DNA from 4 places in the Pseudomonas sp. SJZ078 genome. Region 2 is predicted to be linked to each of the others. Evidence: predicted binding sites of a transcription regulator. Region 2 holds the regulator's gene; each other region holds the start of a gene.
The links. Region 2 encodes sigma-54, which starts transcription at its own class of promoters, with help from an activator protein. Its sites were predicted from a motif close to ANTGGCATNNANNTTGCTNT; they were not measured.

Region 1: a site for sigma-54 is predicted at 1,662-1,681, ahead of FBY02_RS20220 (pilin). Genes of this name have one in related genera too.
Region 3: a site for sigma-54 is predicted at 2,027-2,046, ahead of flgB (flagellar basal body rod protein FlgB). Genes of this name have one in related genera too.
Region 4: a site for sigma-54 is predicted at 999-1,018, ahead of FBY02_RS13485 (flagellar basal body rod protein FlgF). Genes of this name have one in related genera too.

The regions. Positions count from the first base shown of each region.
Region 1 covers NZ_VIUG01000025.1:61,176-64,945, reverse strand. The annotation lists gene FBY02_RS20230 (DUF2845 domain-containing protein) at 1-246, shown strand, start outside; gene FBY02_RS20225 (BON domain-containing protein) at 547-900, opposite strand; gene FBY02_RS20220 (pilin) at 1,194-1,616, opposite strand; gene pilB (type IV-A pilus assembly ATPase PilB) at 1,840-3,540, shown strand; gene FBY02_RS20210 (type II secretion system F family protein) at 3,543-3,770, shown strand, end outside.
Region 2 covers NZ_VIUG01000002.1:67,796-71,565, forward strand. The annotation lists gene rapZ (RNase adapter RapZ) at 1-714, opposite strand, end outside; gene ptsN (PTS IIA-like nitrogen regulatory protein PtsN) at 717-1,181, opposite strand; gene hpf (ribosome hibernation-promoting factor, HPF/YfiA family) at 1,194-1,502, opposite strand; gene FBY02_RS02160 (RNA polymerase factor sigma-54) at 1,580-3,076, opposite strand; gene lptB (LPS export ABC transporter ATP-binding protein) at 3,296-3,770, opposite strand, start outside.
Region 3 covers NZ_VIUG01000030.1:35,450-39,219, forward strand. The annotation lists gene flgE (flagellar hook protein FlgE) at 1-363, opposite strand, end outside; gene flgD (flagellar hook assembly protein FlgD) at 393-1,115, opposite strand; gene flgC (flagellar basal body rod protein FlgC) at 1,131-1,574, opposite strand; gene flgB (flagellar basal body rod protein FlgB) at 1,578-1,985, opposite strand; gene cheR (protein-glutamate O-methyltransferase CheR) at 2,347-3,174, opposite strand; gene FBY02_RS22230 (chemotaxis protein CheV) at 3,229-3,770, opposite strand, start outside.
Region 4 covers NZ_VIUG01000012.1:92,609-96,378, reverse strand. The annotation lists gene FBY02_RS13490 (sigma-54-dependent transcriptional regulator) at 1-850, shown strand, start outside; gene FBY02_RS13485 (flagellar basal body rod protein FlgF) at 1,073-1,810, shown strand; gene flgG (flagellar basal-body rod protein FlgG) at 1,860-2,645, shown strand; gene flgH (flagellar basal body L-ring protein FlgH) at 2,698-3,393, shown strand; gene FBY02_RS13470 (flagellar basal body P-ring protein FlgI) at 3,439-3,770, shown strand, end outside.

The DNA of each region.
Region 1 (3,770 bases), on a different contig from region 2:
GCATCGGCTGCCGACACATTGCGTTGCGGCAGCCAGTTGATCAGCGTTGGCGATCGCTCCAGTGAAGTGCTGCAAAAGTGCGGGCAACCGGTTGCGCGGGACGATCTGGGCTACAAACGCAGTGTCAATCGCCGGGAGGAATACCCGGTGGAAGAATGGACATACGGTCCCAACAGCGGCATGTACCAGTTCCTGCGCTTCGAGGGTAATCGGCTGGTGCAGATCACCAGTCGGCGTGGGCATTGAGGCTGGCAATGACACCACTATCGCGAGCAGGCTCGCTCCCACAGGGGATCGGTGCCGAGCGTACTTTTTTGGAACAACCCAGTACCAATGTGGGAGCGAGCCTGCTCGCGATGGCGGTAGACGGGCCAACACAAGTGTCGGCTGACTTACATCCAAAATAGAACAGGCCCCCGGCAAAATGCCGAGGGCCTGTGGCGGCCACGTCCCTGTGGCCTTTCGCATGAACTCCAAAGCAACGGCAAACGTATGACACAGCCCGTTTGCCGCGCCCTCTCCCAGTCCAGGCGAGAAGTCTTGGCCTTATTCGGCCTTCAAGCCATCAGCCGATACGGCCTTGACGCCTTTGATTTTCTTGGCAATCGCGATGGCAGAGTCTTTCTGAGTTTTGGTTAAGGCAACGGTCGAAGACAGGGATACAACACCTTTGTTGGTTTCAACCTTGATGTCGGAGCCTGGAATACCTTTTTCGGTAACCAGATCGGCCTTGACCTTGGTGGTGATCCAGGTGTCCTTGGTTTCTTCCTTGGCTTTAGTCACTTCACCAGCAGCCAACATCATCGGAGCCTGGGTCGCTTGAGCAGTCTCGGCAAATGCATTAGCCATGGTCAAGGTCAGCGCGGCAGCAGTAGCGGCAGTGATAGCGAACTTCTTCATACGAGTTACTCCTGTTTTTCTCAGAAACTGCCGGAGGTAACTCCCGGCAGGGTTATCAGGAGTAGTGCGAAGGGTGTGCCAGTTTTGACGAACAAAATAACTTCTTATAAATCAACTGGTTAAGCGAAGCGCTGATTTACTGGATCATGCAAAATGCATGAGCGACTGATTCCGTACATGCAAGTTGCGGTTTTTTCCGCTTCTTAAACAACTGAATTAACGAGCTTTTTTCACTGGCAAGAGAACGTAAAAAACCCCGCAGTCAAAGCGGGGTTCTTCGCAAGGCCATGCCCTCAACCACCGGCAGCGGCACCGGTGCATCCAGCCGGCAGGTATTCCTGGGCCGCCGTCGAAGCACAGGTCCAGACACCTGCTGCCGAGCGGGACATTGTAATGGTCTTGCCAAGTACCGGAGAGGGCGCATTCAACAAGGCGCACGATATCGTGCCCGTACCGTCCGAAGCGGTACCTGAAGCACTCATCGTGCAATTACTGGTGGGCGTTGTACCGCCAATGTTGGCTAACGTAGGGTTGGTCCCCTGATTCATGACGTCTTCGAACGGCACTTTTAATGCGGATACTTCCGCCAACCCTGCCGTTGCCTTTGCCCGCGCCTGGTACTTGGAATATTGCGGCAACGCAAACGTCGCCAGAATGCCGATGATCGCCACGACGATCAGCAGCTCGATCAAGGTAAAACCATTCTGCTTGCTCATAGACCTCTCCATTTGCATGAGGCGAAATCTCATGGTTGAGAGGGTATTGCACGGCACATGCCAACCCTTGCGACCCTGCTCGCAAAGGGTTCCAGGCGACGAAATGGCAACGTCCTACCCCAACAACCGCACTATCTGACGTTTTTTGTCACCCAGCCCCGCTGGTTTGGCGTCGATGCTTGACTAGGCTATAAGTCATGAACTGTCAGCAGTCGGTATTTCCATGAATGACATCGCCCTCAGCGGCCTGACCAAGCAACTGGTGCTGGCCGAGCTGATCACCGAGCAGAGCGCGCAGCAGGCGCAGCAACAAGCCCAACGCAACCGCATGCCCCTGGTCAGCTACCTGGTGCAGAACAAACTGGTCCAGAGTCGCCAGGTTGCGGAAATCGCTTCGGAGCATTTCGGCGTTGCACTGCTGGACCTCAACAGCCTGGACAAGGAAAGCCAGCCCACCGGGCTTGTCAGTGAAAAACTGGTCCGGCAACACCATGCCCTGCCGCTGTGGCGGCGCGGCAACAAGCTGTTCGTGGGGATCTCCGATCCTACCAACCACCAGGCCATCAACGACATCCAGTTCAGTACCGGCCTGACCACCGAAGCCATCCTGGTGGAAGACGACAAACTCAGCGACGCCATCGAGAAATTTTTCGAATCCAGCACTACGGGCCTGGAAGGCATGGGTGATGTTGATCTCGATGGCCTGGACATCGAATCGGATGACGATCGCAAGCAGGACGCCATCACCGGCCAGGACGCCGACGACGCGCCGGTGGTGCGGTTCGTCAACAAGATGCTGCTGGACGCGATCAAGGGCGGCTCTTCCGACCTGCACTTCGAACCCTATGAAAAATCCTACCGGGTGCGGGTGCGCACCGACGGCATGTTGCGGGAAGTGGCCAGGCCGCCGACCCAACTGGCCAGCCGCATCGCCGCGCGCCTGAAAGTCATGGCCAGCCTGGATATTTCCGAGCGACGCAAGCCGCAGGACGGCCGGCTGAAAATGCGCCTGTCGAAAAGCAAGTCCATCGACTTCCGGGTCAATACCCTGCCCACGCTCTGGGGCGAAAAAGTGGTGATCCGGATCCTCGACCCGTCCAGTGCGCAAATGGGTATCGATGCCCTGGGCTACGAACCGGATCAGAAGGAGCTCTACCTCGCAGCCCTCAAGCAACCCCAAGGGCTGATCCTGGTCACCGGGCCGACCGGCTCGGGCAAGACTGTCTCGCTCTACACCGGCTTGAATATCCTAAATACCGTGGACATCAACATTTCCACCGCCGAAGACCCGGTGGAAATCAACATGGAAGGCATCAACCAGGTCAACGTGAACCCACGCCAGGGGCTGGATTTTGCCCAGGCCCTGCGCTCCTTCCTGCGCCAGGATCCGGACGTGATCATGGTGGGTGAGATCCGCGACCTGGAAACGGCCGAAATCGCCATCAAGGCCGCCCAGACCGGGCACATGGTGCTCTCTACCCTGCACACCAACAGCGCCGCCGAAACCCTGATCCGCTTGCAGAACATGGGCATTCCCGGCTTTAACATCGCCACGGCGGTCCACCTGATCATCGCCCAGCGCCTGGCGCGAAAACTGTGCAACCAATGCAAGAAAGCCACGGAGATTCCCGAAGAAACCCTGCTCAAGGAAGGTTTCCCCAAGGAACGCATCGGCTCATTCACGATCTATGAGCCGGTCGGTTGCGAACAGTGCAACAACGGCTACAAGGGGCGCGTGGGGGTTTACGAAGTAGTGAAAAATACGCCCGAGCTGCAACGGTTGATCATGGCCGAGGGAAATTCCCTGGAAATCGACCTGCAAATGCGCAAGAACGGTTTCAATGACCTGCGCACTTCGGGGCTGCTCAAAGTGATGCAAGGCGTGACCAGCCTAGAAGAAATCAACCGGGTCACCAAGGACTGAACATGGCGGTCAAGGCAGTAAAAACCGATACCTACACCTGGGAAGGCAAAGACCGCAAAGGCACCAGGATGTCCGGAGAGCTGACCGGCCAGAGCCCGGCCCTGGTCAAGGCGCAATTGCGCAAACAAGGCATCAACCCGGAAAAGGTACGCAAGAAATCCACTTCGATATTCAGCAAGGGCAAACGCATCAAGCCACTGGATATCGCCCTCTTCACCCGCCAGATGGCG
Region 2 (3,770 bases):
AAACCGGGGCAGCCATTTGAGCAGGTAGCCGGAGATGTCCTGGAACATTTCCTCGACATCTGGTTGGGCAGCCAGGTAGTCGATCACCGGCTGGTCGAGCCCGGATTGCTCGCGCAGCTCCGGTTTCCAATAAGGGTTGGGCAGGCAACGCACATCGAACACCAGGTCGGCGTCTACCGGCATGCCACGCTTGAAGCCGAACGACTCCACCAGGAACGCCGTGCCTGGCTCCGGCTGGTTCAACAGACGCAACTTGATGGTGTCGCGCAGCTGATACAGATTCAGGTTCGTGGTGTTGACCTTCAGGTCTGCCAGGTCAGCGATCGGCCCGAGCAACTGGCTTTCGTCTTCGATAGCTTCGGCCAGGGAGCGGTTGGCATTGCTCAGCGGGTGGCGCCGTCGGGTCTCGGAGAAACGCTTGAGCAGCGTTTCATCATCGGCATCCAGGTACAGCACATCGCATTGGATATGCCGGTTGCGCACTTCCTCGAGCAGTTCGGGAAAGCGTGACAGGTGGCTCGGCAGGTTGCGTGCATCGATGGAAACCGCCACCAGCGGTTGCGCCAGCTCGGTGTGAATCAGCGCCCGTTCGGCCAACTCCGGCAGCAGGCCCGCCGGCAGGTTGTCGATGCAATAGTAGCCGCTGTCCTCAAGCACATTGAGTGCCGTGCTTTTACCGGAGCCGGAGCGACCGCTGACGATGATCAGGCGCATGATTAATGACCGTTCTGCTCGTCCAGGACTACCTGATACAAGTCTTCGTTGCTCTTTGCGCTGCGCAGTCTTTCGCGCACTTCCTTGCGGTCCAGCATGCTGGCGATCTGGCGCAGCAGCTCAAGATGCGCATCGGTCGCGGCTTCCGGAACCAGCAGTACGAACAGCAGGTCGACCGGTTCGCCGTCGATGGCGTCGAAATCAATGGCGGCTTCAAGGTGCACCAGTGCACTGATCGGGGCGGTACAACCCTTGAGGCGGCAGTGGGGAATGGCGATGCCGTTGCCAAAACCGGTGGAACCGAGTTTTTCACGGGCAATCAGGGCCTCGAAGACGTCCTGCATTTCCAGACCTTCGACGTCAAGGTGGATCAGGTCGGCGATTTGTTCGAGGGCTTTCTTTTTACTGCCTCCCAGCACGTTCACCTTGGAACGGCTGGGGGTCAGGATGGTTTCTAGTCGGATCATGGATTGGGGGGGTTAACGACCGGTAGCGCCCTGGAGGAGGCTCTGGGTCTTTTCCTTATGCTTTTTGAGTTGGCGATCCAGCTTGTCGGTCAGCAGGTCAATCGCGGCATACATGTCTGTGTGCTCCGCATTGGCAACCACCTCTCCGCCGGGAATATGCAACGTGGCTTCGATTTTCTGCAGCAGCTTCTCGACGTTCATCGTGACCTGCACGTTGGTGATCTTGTCGAAATGCCTTTCCAATCGGTCGAGTTTTTCGCCGATGTAGGTACGCAGGGGTTCGGTCACTTCCAGTTGGTGTCCACTGATGTTGACTTGCATACAGCTTCTCCTTCGTTGCCAGTGCATAAAGCGGCAGGCAGAAATGCCTGCCACTGGAACGCTGTGGCGTGGCCTTGTTACATCAACCGCTTGCGTTCACTCGAAGGCGCGATCCCGAGGGATTCACGATACTTGGCGACGGTACGGCGGGCCACCTGAATGCCTTGTGCCTCCAGTAAACCAGCGATCTTGCTGTCACTCAACGGCTTTTTCTGATTTTCCGCGGCCACCAGTTTCTTGATGATCGCGCGGATGGCCGTGGAAGAGCATTCGCCGCCTTCGGAGGTGCTGACGTGGCTGGAGAAAAAATATTTCAATTCGTAGATACCCCGTGGGGTATGCATGAATTTCTGCGTGGTCACCCGGGAGATTGTCGACTCGTGCATGCCCACCGCCTCGGCAATGTCATGCAGGACCAACGGTTTCATCGCTTCGTCGCCATAGTCCAGGAAGCCCCGTTGATGCTCGACGATCTGGGTGGCGACCTTCATCAGGGTTTCGTTGCGACTCTGCAGGCTCTTGATGAACCAGCGCGCTTCCTGCAACTGGTTGCGCATGAAGGTGTTGTCGGCGCTGGTGTCGGCGCGTCTTACAAAGCCCGCATATTGGGCGTTGACCCGTAGCTTGGGGACCGATTCCTGGTTCAGTTCCACCAGCCAGCGATCGTTGTGCTTGCGCACGATCACGTCCGGAACCACGTACTCGGGTTCGGTGGCCTCGATCTGTGAGCCAGGGCGCGGGTTGAGGCTCTGGACCAGTTCGATCACCTGGCGCAGTTCATCTTCCTTGAGCTTCATACGGCGCATCAGCTGGCTATAGTCGCGGCCGCCGAGCAGGTCGATATAGTCGGTGACCAGTCGCTTGGCTTCGGCCAGCCACGGTGTCTTGGCTGGCAGCTGGCGCAGTTGCAGCAGCAGGCACTCACCCAGGTTGCGGGCGCCGATGCCGGCCGGCTCGAACTGTTGGATACGGTGCAGGACGGCTTCGATCTCGTCCAGCTCGATGTCCAGCTCCGGATCGAAGGCTTCGAGGATTTCCTCGAGGGTTTCGTCCAGGTAGCCCTGGTTGTTGATGCAGTCGATGAGTGTCACGGCGATCAGGCGATCGGTATCGGACATCGGTGCCAGGTTCAGTTGCCACAGGAGGTGGCTTTGCAGGCTTTCACCGGCAGAGGTACGCGTGGTGAAGTCCCACTCGTCATCGTCGCTGCTCGGCAGGCTGCTGGCACTGGTCTGGTAGACGTCTTCCCAGGCCGTGTCCACGGGCAGGTCGTTGGGGATGCGTTCGTTCCATTCGCCATCCTCGAGGTTATCCACCGTCGGGGCGGCTTCTTCCTGGTAGGAGGTTTCCTGAATCTCGGTATTGGGTTTCTGCTCGACGTTGTCGGCCAGTGGATCGGTGTTGTCGAAGTCGTCGCCTTCTTCCTGGCGTTCGAGCATCGGATTGGATTCCAGGGCCTCCTGGATTTCCTGTTGAAGGTCCAGGGTCGACAATTGGAGCAGGCGGATGGCCTGTTGCAGCTGCGGTGTCATCGTCAGCTGCTGGCCCATTCTCAAGACTAGCGATGGTTTCATGGCAGGGGCTTAACACCTTATTCGCCGGCGCACATGCGCCATCCACTACAAGGGCGCCGAAGCGCCAAACCTTAAGCAAATTATATGCCTGAAACCGAGGTGTTTGCCTAGGGGTAGCTCTCAATTAGTTTCCCGATGATAGGGGATTCACTGAGAGCGTCCCGAGGCGCTGCCGGGTTGAATCGACGGCGCCGGGACAGCTTGCCAGGCACTTCGCGCTTACAGGCGGAACTCATGGCCCAGATACACTTCCTTGACCAGTTCGTTGGCCAGGATGGTGGCGGAGTCACCTTCAGCGATCAATTGACCGTCATTGACGATATAGGCGGTTTCGCAGATGTCCAGCGTCTCGCGTACGTTGTGGTCGGTGATCAGCACGCCGATCCCCTTGGCCTTGAGATGGTGGATGATCTGTTTGATGTCGCCCACCGAAATCGGGTCCACGCCGGCGAATGGTTCGTCGAGCAGGATGAATTTCGGTGCAGTGGCCAGGGCGCGGGCAATTTCCACCCGGCGCCGTTCGCCGCCGGACAAGCTCATGCCCAGGTTGTCGCGGATGTGGCTGATGTGAAATTCCTGCAACAGGCTTTCCAGTTCCTGGCGACGACCGGCCTTGTCGAGTTCCTTGCGGGTTTCGAGGATCGCCATGATGTTGTCGGCGACCGACAGTTTGCGAAAGATCGACGCTTCCTGT
Region 3 (3,770 bases), on a different contig from region 2:
CGAAGTGCCATCACTGTTGGTGATATAGCCTGCCTTGTCGGTCTTGAACGTACCGGCACGGGTGTAGCTCAGGGAACCGTCGTTGCTCAGGACGAAGAAGCCCTGGCCCTGGATACCCATGTCCAGCACGTTACCGGTGTTGTTGACGTCGCCCTGGCCGAACTGCTGGGAAACGTTGGACAGGCGCACGCCGTTACCAACGGTCTTGCTGCCCGAACCCAGCTTGGTAGCCGAGTAGACGTCTTCGAATTCCGCGCGGGACGATTTGAAGCCGGTGGTTGCCACGTTGGCGATGTTGTTACCGGTGACGTCCAGCTGTTTGTTGGCAGCATAGAGACCGCTAAGGCCGATGTTGAAAGACATATTCCACTCCTTTGCCGGGTTAGTCGGCTCTACATACCAATAGTTTGTACTTTGGACAGGGCGATGCTGCCCAGCCCGGCGAGGTTGAGCATCAGCTCTCCCCCTGTCTGGCTGATCGTCACGCTGCTGACGGTCGCCGGCAGGTTGGTGATCAGCGACGTGGCCTTGCCGTCGATGGTGGTCGAAGCCGCGAAGGTATAAGTACCCGCCTCGACCGTGGTGCCCGCGTCGTTCTTGCCATCCCAGATAAAGGCAGAGTTACCGGCCTTCTGGCTGCCCAGGTCGATGGTGCGAACCGTCTTGCCGTCCTTGTCGACGATCTTGACCGCGACGGACGATACCGCCGAGGGCACCACCACCGTGCCGTTGAGGCTCTTGGAGGTGTCGACCACCGCCTTGTCGCCAGGGGCAATGACCGAACGCCCTACCAGCGACGAGGCCTGCAAGGCCTGGGACGAGTTGTAGTTGCTGGCCAGCCCGCTCACGGTATCGTTGAGGGTGGTGATGCCTTCCAGGCTGCTGAATTGTGCCAACTGGGCAACGAACTCACCGTTGTCCTGTGGCGACAGCGGGTCCTGGTTTTTCAGCTGGGTAACGAGCAGTTGCAGGAACGCATCCTTGCCCAGCTCCTTTTTACCGGTCGCAGCCCCTGTCATCGAAGACAGGCTGTCGGAGGTGTTATTGGTCTTGATCGAGGAGTTGGCCAGAATCTCGTTGAGGCTCAAACCGCTGGTGGTGTTGGTAACGCTCATGTGACTCGCCCCTTATCACTGACCCAGGGTCAGGACCTTCTGCATCATGGTTTTGGCGGTGTTCATCATTTCGGCGTTGGTCTGGAACGAACGACTGGCGGAAATCATGTCGGCCATTTCTTCGACGACGTTGACGTTCGGGTAATAGACATAACCCTTGGCGTCGGCAGCCGGATGGTTCGGCTCATAGCGCGCTTCGAGGTTGCTCTGGTCCTCGACGACGCCAAGCACCTGCACGCCCTGCCCGGCCGCGTCCTGCTCCTGGAACAGCGAGCCGCTGCCATTCGCCTGGCCGCCCTGGAACATGGTGGCGAACACCGGGTGACGGGCGCGGTAGGTCTGGTCGATGCTCGACGAAACGGTCTCGGCGTTGGCGATGTTACTGGCGACAGTGTTCAGGCGAGTGGTCTGGGCACTCATGGCACTGCCGGCGATGTTGAATACGCTCGCAATCGACATGGCTTATTCTCCGCGCAGGGCCGAGATCAGCCCTTTGAATTTGCTGTTGAGCAGGGTGAAGCTGGCCTGGAAGTTCACGGAGTTTTCCGCGTAGTTGGACTGTTCCAGTTGAGCGTCCACGGTGTTCTGGTCGATCGAAGGTTGCATCGGCGTGCGATACATCAGCGACTCGTCACCATTGCCCAGGCCTTCGGCCTCGATATGACGGCTGTTGGTCATGTTCAGGGCGAAAGAGCCGTTCTTGGTCTTCTCGTTCTGCTCGGCGAGCACTTTGGAGAAGTCCAGATCCCGGGCCTTGTAGTTCGGGGTATCGGCGTTGGCGATGTTGTTGGCCAGGACTTCGGCACGCTGGGCGCGGAAGCTCAGGGCCTGTTCGTGGATACCGAGCGCTTTATCGAAGCTGATGCTCATGTCGGAAACCTTTGGGTGACCAGAATGTACGTGCGATGGATATAGCAAGCGTCGTGCCACTTTGAGAAAGCCCGTAAACCGGGGCTTTGCGGGCATCGGCAAGGCGGCAATGCCAGAAAAGCGGCAACCGCTTTCCGCTTACCTGCCGCTTTTCTGCCGCTCTCAGCGTCAACGGCGGTTAATTGTGGGAGCGGGCTTGCTCGCGAAAGCGGTGTATCAGTCGACATCAATGTCTCTATGAGATCGCCTTCGCGAGCAAGCCCGCTCCCACAAGGGGATGGCGGTGACTTGATGGAGATTTGGCAGGCAAAAAAAAACGGGAACCTGTGACGGCTCCCGTTTTCTTGACCACCGGCGCGAATCACTTCGCCTGGTAGATGATCCCCGGGCTGCACTGGATCATCTGGTAATGATCCGGCAAGCCGTTCAGCGCTTCGGATGCACCGAGGAACAGGTAGCCGCCCGGCTTAAGGGTGCCGTGTATACGCAGCAGGATGTCCTTCTTCACTTCGGCGGAGAAGTAGATCAGTACGTTACGGCAGAACACGATGTCGAATTTGCCCAGGCTGGCATAGCTGTCCAGCAGGTTGAACGAGCGGAATTCCACCCGGTTCTTGATCGGCGCCTTGACCACCCAGCGCCCCGGCCCTTTCGGATCGAAGTAGCGTTGCAGGCGATCAGGCGACAGGCCGCGGCCGATGGCCAGACTGTCGTACTCACCCGTCTTGCAGTTGTTAAGCATGGTCCCGGACAGGTCCGTGGCAACGATCTGCACGCCACCTTTCAACTGGCCGATATTGGTCCGCTCGAACTCGTCGATGGACATCGACAGCGAATAGGGTTCCTGGCCCGACGAGCAAGCGGCCGACCAGATCCGCAGGCGCTGGCCCGGGCTGGCCTTGATGGCCGCCGGCAGCACTTTGTTTTTCAATACTTCGAACGGATAGGTATCGCGAAACCACAGGGTTTCGTTGGTGGTCATGGCATCCACCACCATTTCGCGCAAACCGCTGCGCGGCTGGGTCTGGATACGCTGCACCAGCTCGCCCAACGATTTGAGGCCCTGTTGCTCCATCAATTTGTTGAGACGGCTCGACACCAGATATTGCTTGTTTTCACCAAGCAATATGCCACAGGCTTTTTCCAGGAAGACCCGGAACTGTTCGAAATCCAAATTACCCGTAGACAAGTTACCGCCTCTTTCCATTGTATTGATTTGCCGGGCGCACAACGCGCCCGACCTTTATCCAGCTGTCTTGATCCGATCGACCACCCGGGAAGCCAGGTCATCGGGGCGGAACTTGGCAAGAAAATCGTCGGCACCGACCTTCTTGACCATTGCCTGGTTGAAGACGCCCGACAGGGACGTGTGCAGGATGATGTGCAGCTTTTGCATACGCGGATCGCTGCGAATTTCCGACGTCAGGGTATACCCGTCCATCTCCGGCATCTCGATGTCGGAGATCATCATCAGAAACTCCTCTTCCGGCTTCTTGCCCTCGTCAACCATGTTTCGCAAGTAATCCAACGCCTGCCGCCCATCGTTCAGCGCAATCACTTCAACGCCGATCGTCTGCAGGCAACGGGTCACCTGCTTACGTGCCACTGATGAGTCGTCCACCGTCAGTACCCGCAACGAAATCGCCTTGTGCTGGGTTTCGGCATCCACCACACCGTGGGAAATGGTTTCCGTGGTCGGCGCCACTTCGGCGAGGATTTTCTCCACGTCGATGATTTCCACCAACTGGCCGTCGACCCGGGTTACCGCCGTCAGGTAGTGATCGC
Region 4 (3,770 bases), on a different contig from region 2:
CACCGGCAAGGAGCTGCTGGCCCGTGCCTGCCACCTGGCGAGCCCGCGTGGGCAGTCGCCGCTGATGGCGCTCAACTGCGCCGGGCTGCCGGAGTCCATGGCCGAGACCGAACTGTTCGGCTACGGCCCGGGTGCCTTCGAAGGCGCCCGCGCCGAAGGCAAGCTCGGTCTGCTGGAGTTGACGGCTGGCGGCACCTTGTTTCTTGACGGGGTGGGGGAAATGAGCCCACGCCTGCAGGTGAAACTGCTGCGCTTTTTGCAGGACGGTTGCTTCCGTCGGGTTGGCAGCGATGAGGAGGTGTATCTGGACGTCCGGGTAATCTGCGCGACCCAGGTGGATTTGTCCGAGCTCTGTGCCCGAGGGGAGTTTCGCCAGGACCTGTATCACCGCTTGAATGTCCTGTCCCTGCACATCCCGCCGTTGCGCGAATGCCTCGATGGCCTGGCGCCGCTGGTGGAACACTTTCTTGACCAGGCCAGCCGCCAGATCGGCTGTGCACTGCCGAAACTGGCCCCGGCGGCGATGGATCGCCTCAGTCATTACCATTGGCCGGGCAATGTCCGGCAGTTGGAAAACGTGCTGTTCCAGGCGGTTTCCCTGTGTGACGGGGGGACGGTGAAGGCCGAGCATATCCGCCTGCCGGACTATGGCGTGCGCCAGCCCCTGGGCGACTTTTCCCTGGACGGTGGGTTGGACGAGATTGTCGGGCGATTCGAGAAGGCGGTACTGGAACGACTCTACTCCGAACATCCCAGCAGCCGGCAGTTGGGCAAGCGACTGGGGGTTTCCCATACCACCATTGCCAATAAGTTGCGGGAGTATGAGGTGGGCAAGGAGCCTGGGATGTAATCCGTTGGCTGTGGCGAGTCTGCTGCACGGTAATCCTTTGCCTTTCAGCGGCATGTCACCGCCGGTTTTTCGTCTTCGCTACATTTCCTTCTTCACCGCAAAACCCTGCAAGTCCTTTGTTTGCCGGGCCCCAAGCCGCCAGAAAAAAGTTGGTCTGCAAATTGCTTATGGCTGAGCAGTACAGCAGTGGGCGGCAAACGTCCGGCATGCAGAGGAACGACAGTGGACAAGTACCTTTATGTGGCAATGACTGGCGCCAGTCAGAACGCGCTGGCGCAGCGGGCCCATGCCAACAACCTGGCGAACATCTCCACCAATGGCTTTCAGAAAGACCTGGAGCAGGCACGTTCGATGCCGGTGTTCGGCGACAGCTTTCCGGCGCGGGCGTTTGCCATGTCCGAGCGGCCTGCCACCGACTTCACTCCTGGCGCTCTGGTGCAAACCGGTCGCGACCTCGACGTGGCGGTCAGCGGGCCGGGCTGGATGGCCGTGCAGAACCCTGATGGCGGTGAAAGCTATGTGCGCACCGGCAGCCTCAACGTCGACGCCCTGGGCGTGCTCCGGGCCGGCAACGGCATGCCGGTGATGGGCAACGGCGGTCCTATCGCCGTGCCGCCGGAGCAGAAGATCGAAATCGGTCAGGACGGGACCATCAGCATCCGCGCCATGGGCGAAGGCCCACGCGTGATGGCTGAAGTGGACCGCATCAAGCTGGTCAACCCGGACCTCAAGAACATGACCAAGGGCCTGGACGGTTCCATCCGTACCAAGGACGGCCAGCCGGCACCGATCGACGCCAACGTGCAACTGGTGTCGGGGTTCCAGGAAGCGAGCAACGTCAATGCTGTGGACGAGATGACTTCGGTGCTGGCCCTGGCCAAGCAATTCGAGCTTCACGTGAAAATGATGAACACCGCCAAAGAAGGCGACGAGGCCATGGCTCGGGTCTTGCAGATCTAACCATTAATTAAAGCGTCGCGCCGAAAATCAGGCGTACGAGGAGAATCGAATGCTTCCGGCTCTGTGGGTTGCCAAAACAGGCCTGTCCGCCCAGGACACCAACCTGACCACCATTTCCAACAACCTGGCGAACGTCTCGACCACGGGTTTCAAACGTGACCGCGCCGAATTCCAGGACTTGCTGTACCAGGTCAAGCGTCAACCAGGTGCCCAGTCGACCCAGGACAGCGAACTGCCGTCGGGCCTGCAAGTCGGTACCGGTGTGCGCATTGTCGGCACCCAGAAAAACTTCACCGCCGGCAGCCTGCAAACCACCGAGCAGCCGCTGGACATGGCCATCGACGGTCGCGGTTTCTTCCAGATCCTGCAGCCGGACGGCACCACGTCCTATACACGTGACGGTACGTTCCACCTGGATTCCAATGGCCAGATCGTCAACGCCAGCGGCTTCGCCCTGGAGCCGGCCATCATCATCCCGAACGATGCCCAGACCTTCACCGTGGGCCGTGACGGGACGGTGTCCATCACCGTGGCGGGCAACCCGGCCGCCCAGGTGATCGGCAACCTGCAGACCGCCGACTTCATCAACCCGGCCGGGCTGCAAGCGGTAGGCAACAACCTGTTCCTGGAAACCGCTGCCAGCGGTGCGCCGCAAATCGGCACCCCAGGCTTGAACGGTTTCGGCACCACGCTGCAGAACACCCTGGAAACCTCCAACGTGAGCACCGTTGAAGAGATGGTCAACATGATCACCACCCAGCGCGCCTACGAAATGAACTCCAAGGTGATCTCCACCGCCGACCAGATGCTTTCGTTCGTTACGCAGAATCTGTAATCACTTCTATAGGGCGGCCTCAAGGTCGCCTGCAACACCGAGAGGTAGGGTCATGAAACGCTTTGTATCTGTACTGGCACTGGGTGGGATCACCGCGCTTGCGGGATGTGTCGCGCCAACGCCCAGGCCCAATGACCCATACTACGCTCCGGTGTTGCCGCGCACGCCGTTGCCGGCCGCCGCCAACAACGGCTCGATCTACCAGGCCGGTTTCGAACAGAATCTGTACAGCGACCGCAAGGCATTCCGGGTCGGTGACATCATCACCATCACCCTGAACGAGCGGACCCAGGCGAGCAAGAACGCCAACTCCCAGGTGGACAAGACCAGCAACACCAGTGTCGGCCTCACCTCGTTGTTCGGCTCCAGCCTGACCACCAACAACCCGATCGGCAGCAACGACCTGAGCCTCAACGCCGGTTACGGCTCCGACCGGGCTACCAAGGGCGACAGCAAGTCCGGCCAGAGCAACAGCCTGACCGGTTCCATCACCGTGACCGTCGCTGATGTATTGCCCAACGGCATCATCGTTGTGCGCGGCGAGAAGTGGTTGACGCTCAACACTGGTGACGAACTGGTGCGCATCGCCGGCATGGTTCGTGCGGATGACATTGCGACCGACAATACCGTTTCCTCGACTCGTGTAGCGGATGCGCGCATCACGTACTCGGGTACCGGTGCCTTTGCCGATGCGAGTCAGCCGGGCTGGTTCGACCGTTTCTTCCTCAGCCCGAAGTTCCCTTTCTAGGTGGCCCAGTTGAATCTTAAGCGGTTGAATCTCAAACAGCTGTTGATGGGTGCGTTGTTGATGTCCACAGCCTTCGGCGCTCATGCCGAGCGCCTGAAGGATATCGCCAGCATTTCCGGCGTGCGTTCCAACCAGTTGATCGGCTACGGCCTGGTCGTAGGCCTGAACGGCACCGGCGACCAGACCACCCAGACCCCGTTCACCCTGCAGACCTTCAACAACATGTTGTCGCAGTTCGGCATCAAGGTGCCGCCAGGTTCCGGCAACGTCCAGTTGAAGAACGTCGCGGCGGTGTCGATCAGTGCCGATCTGCCGGCGTTCGCCAAGCCTGGTCAGCAGGTTGACGTCACCGTGTCGTCCATCGGTAACTCCAAGAG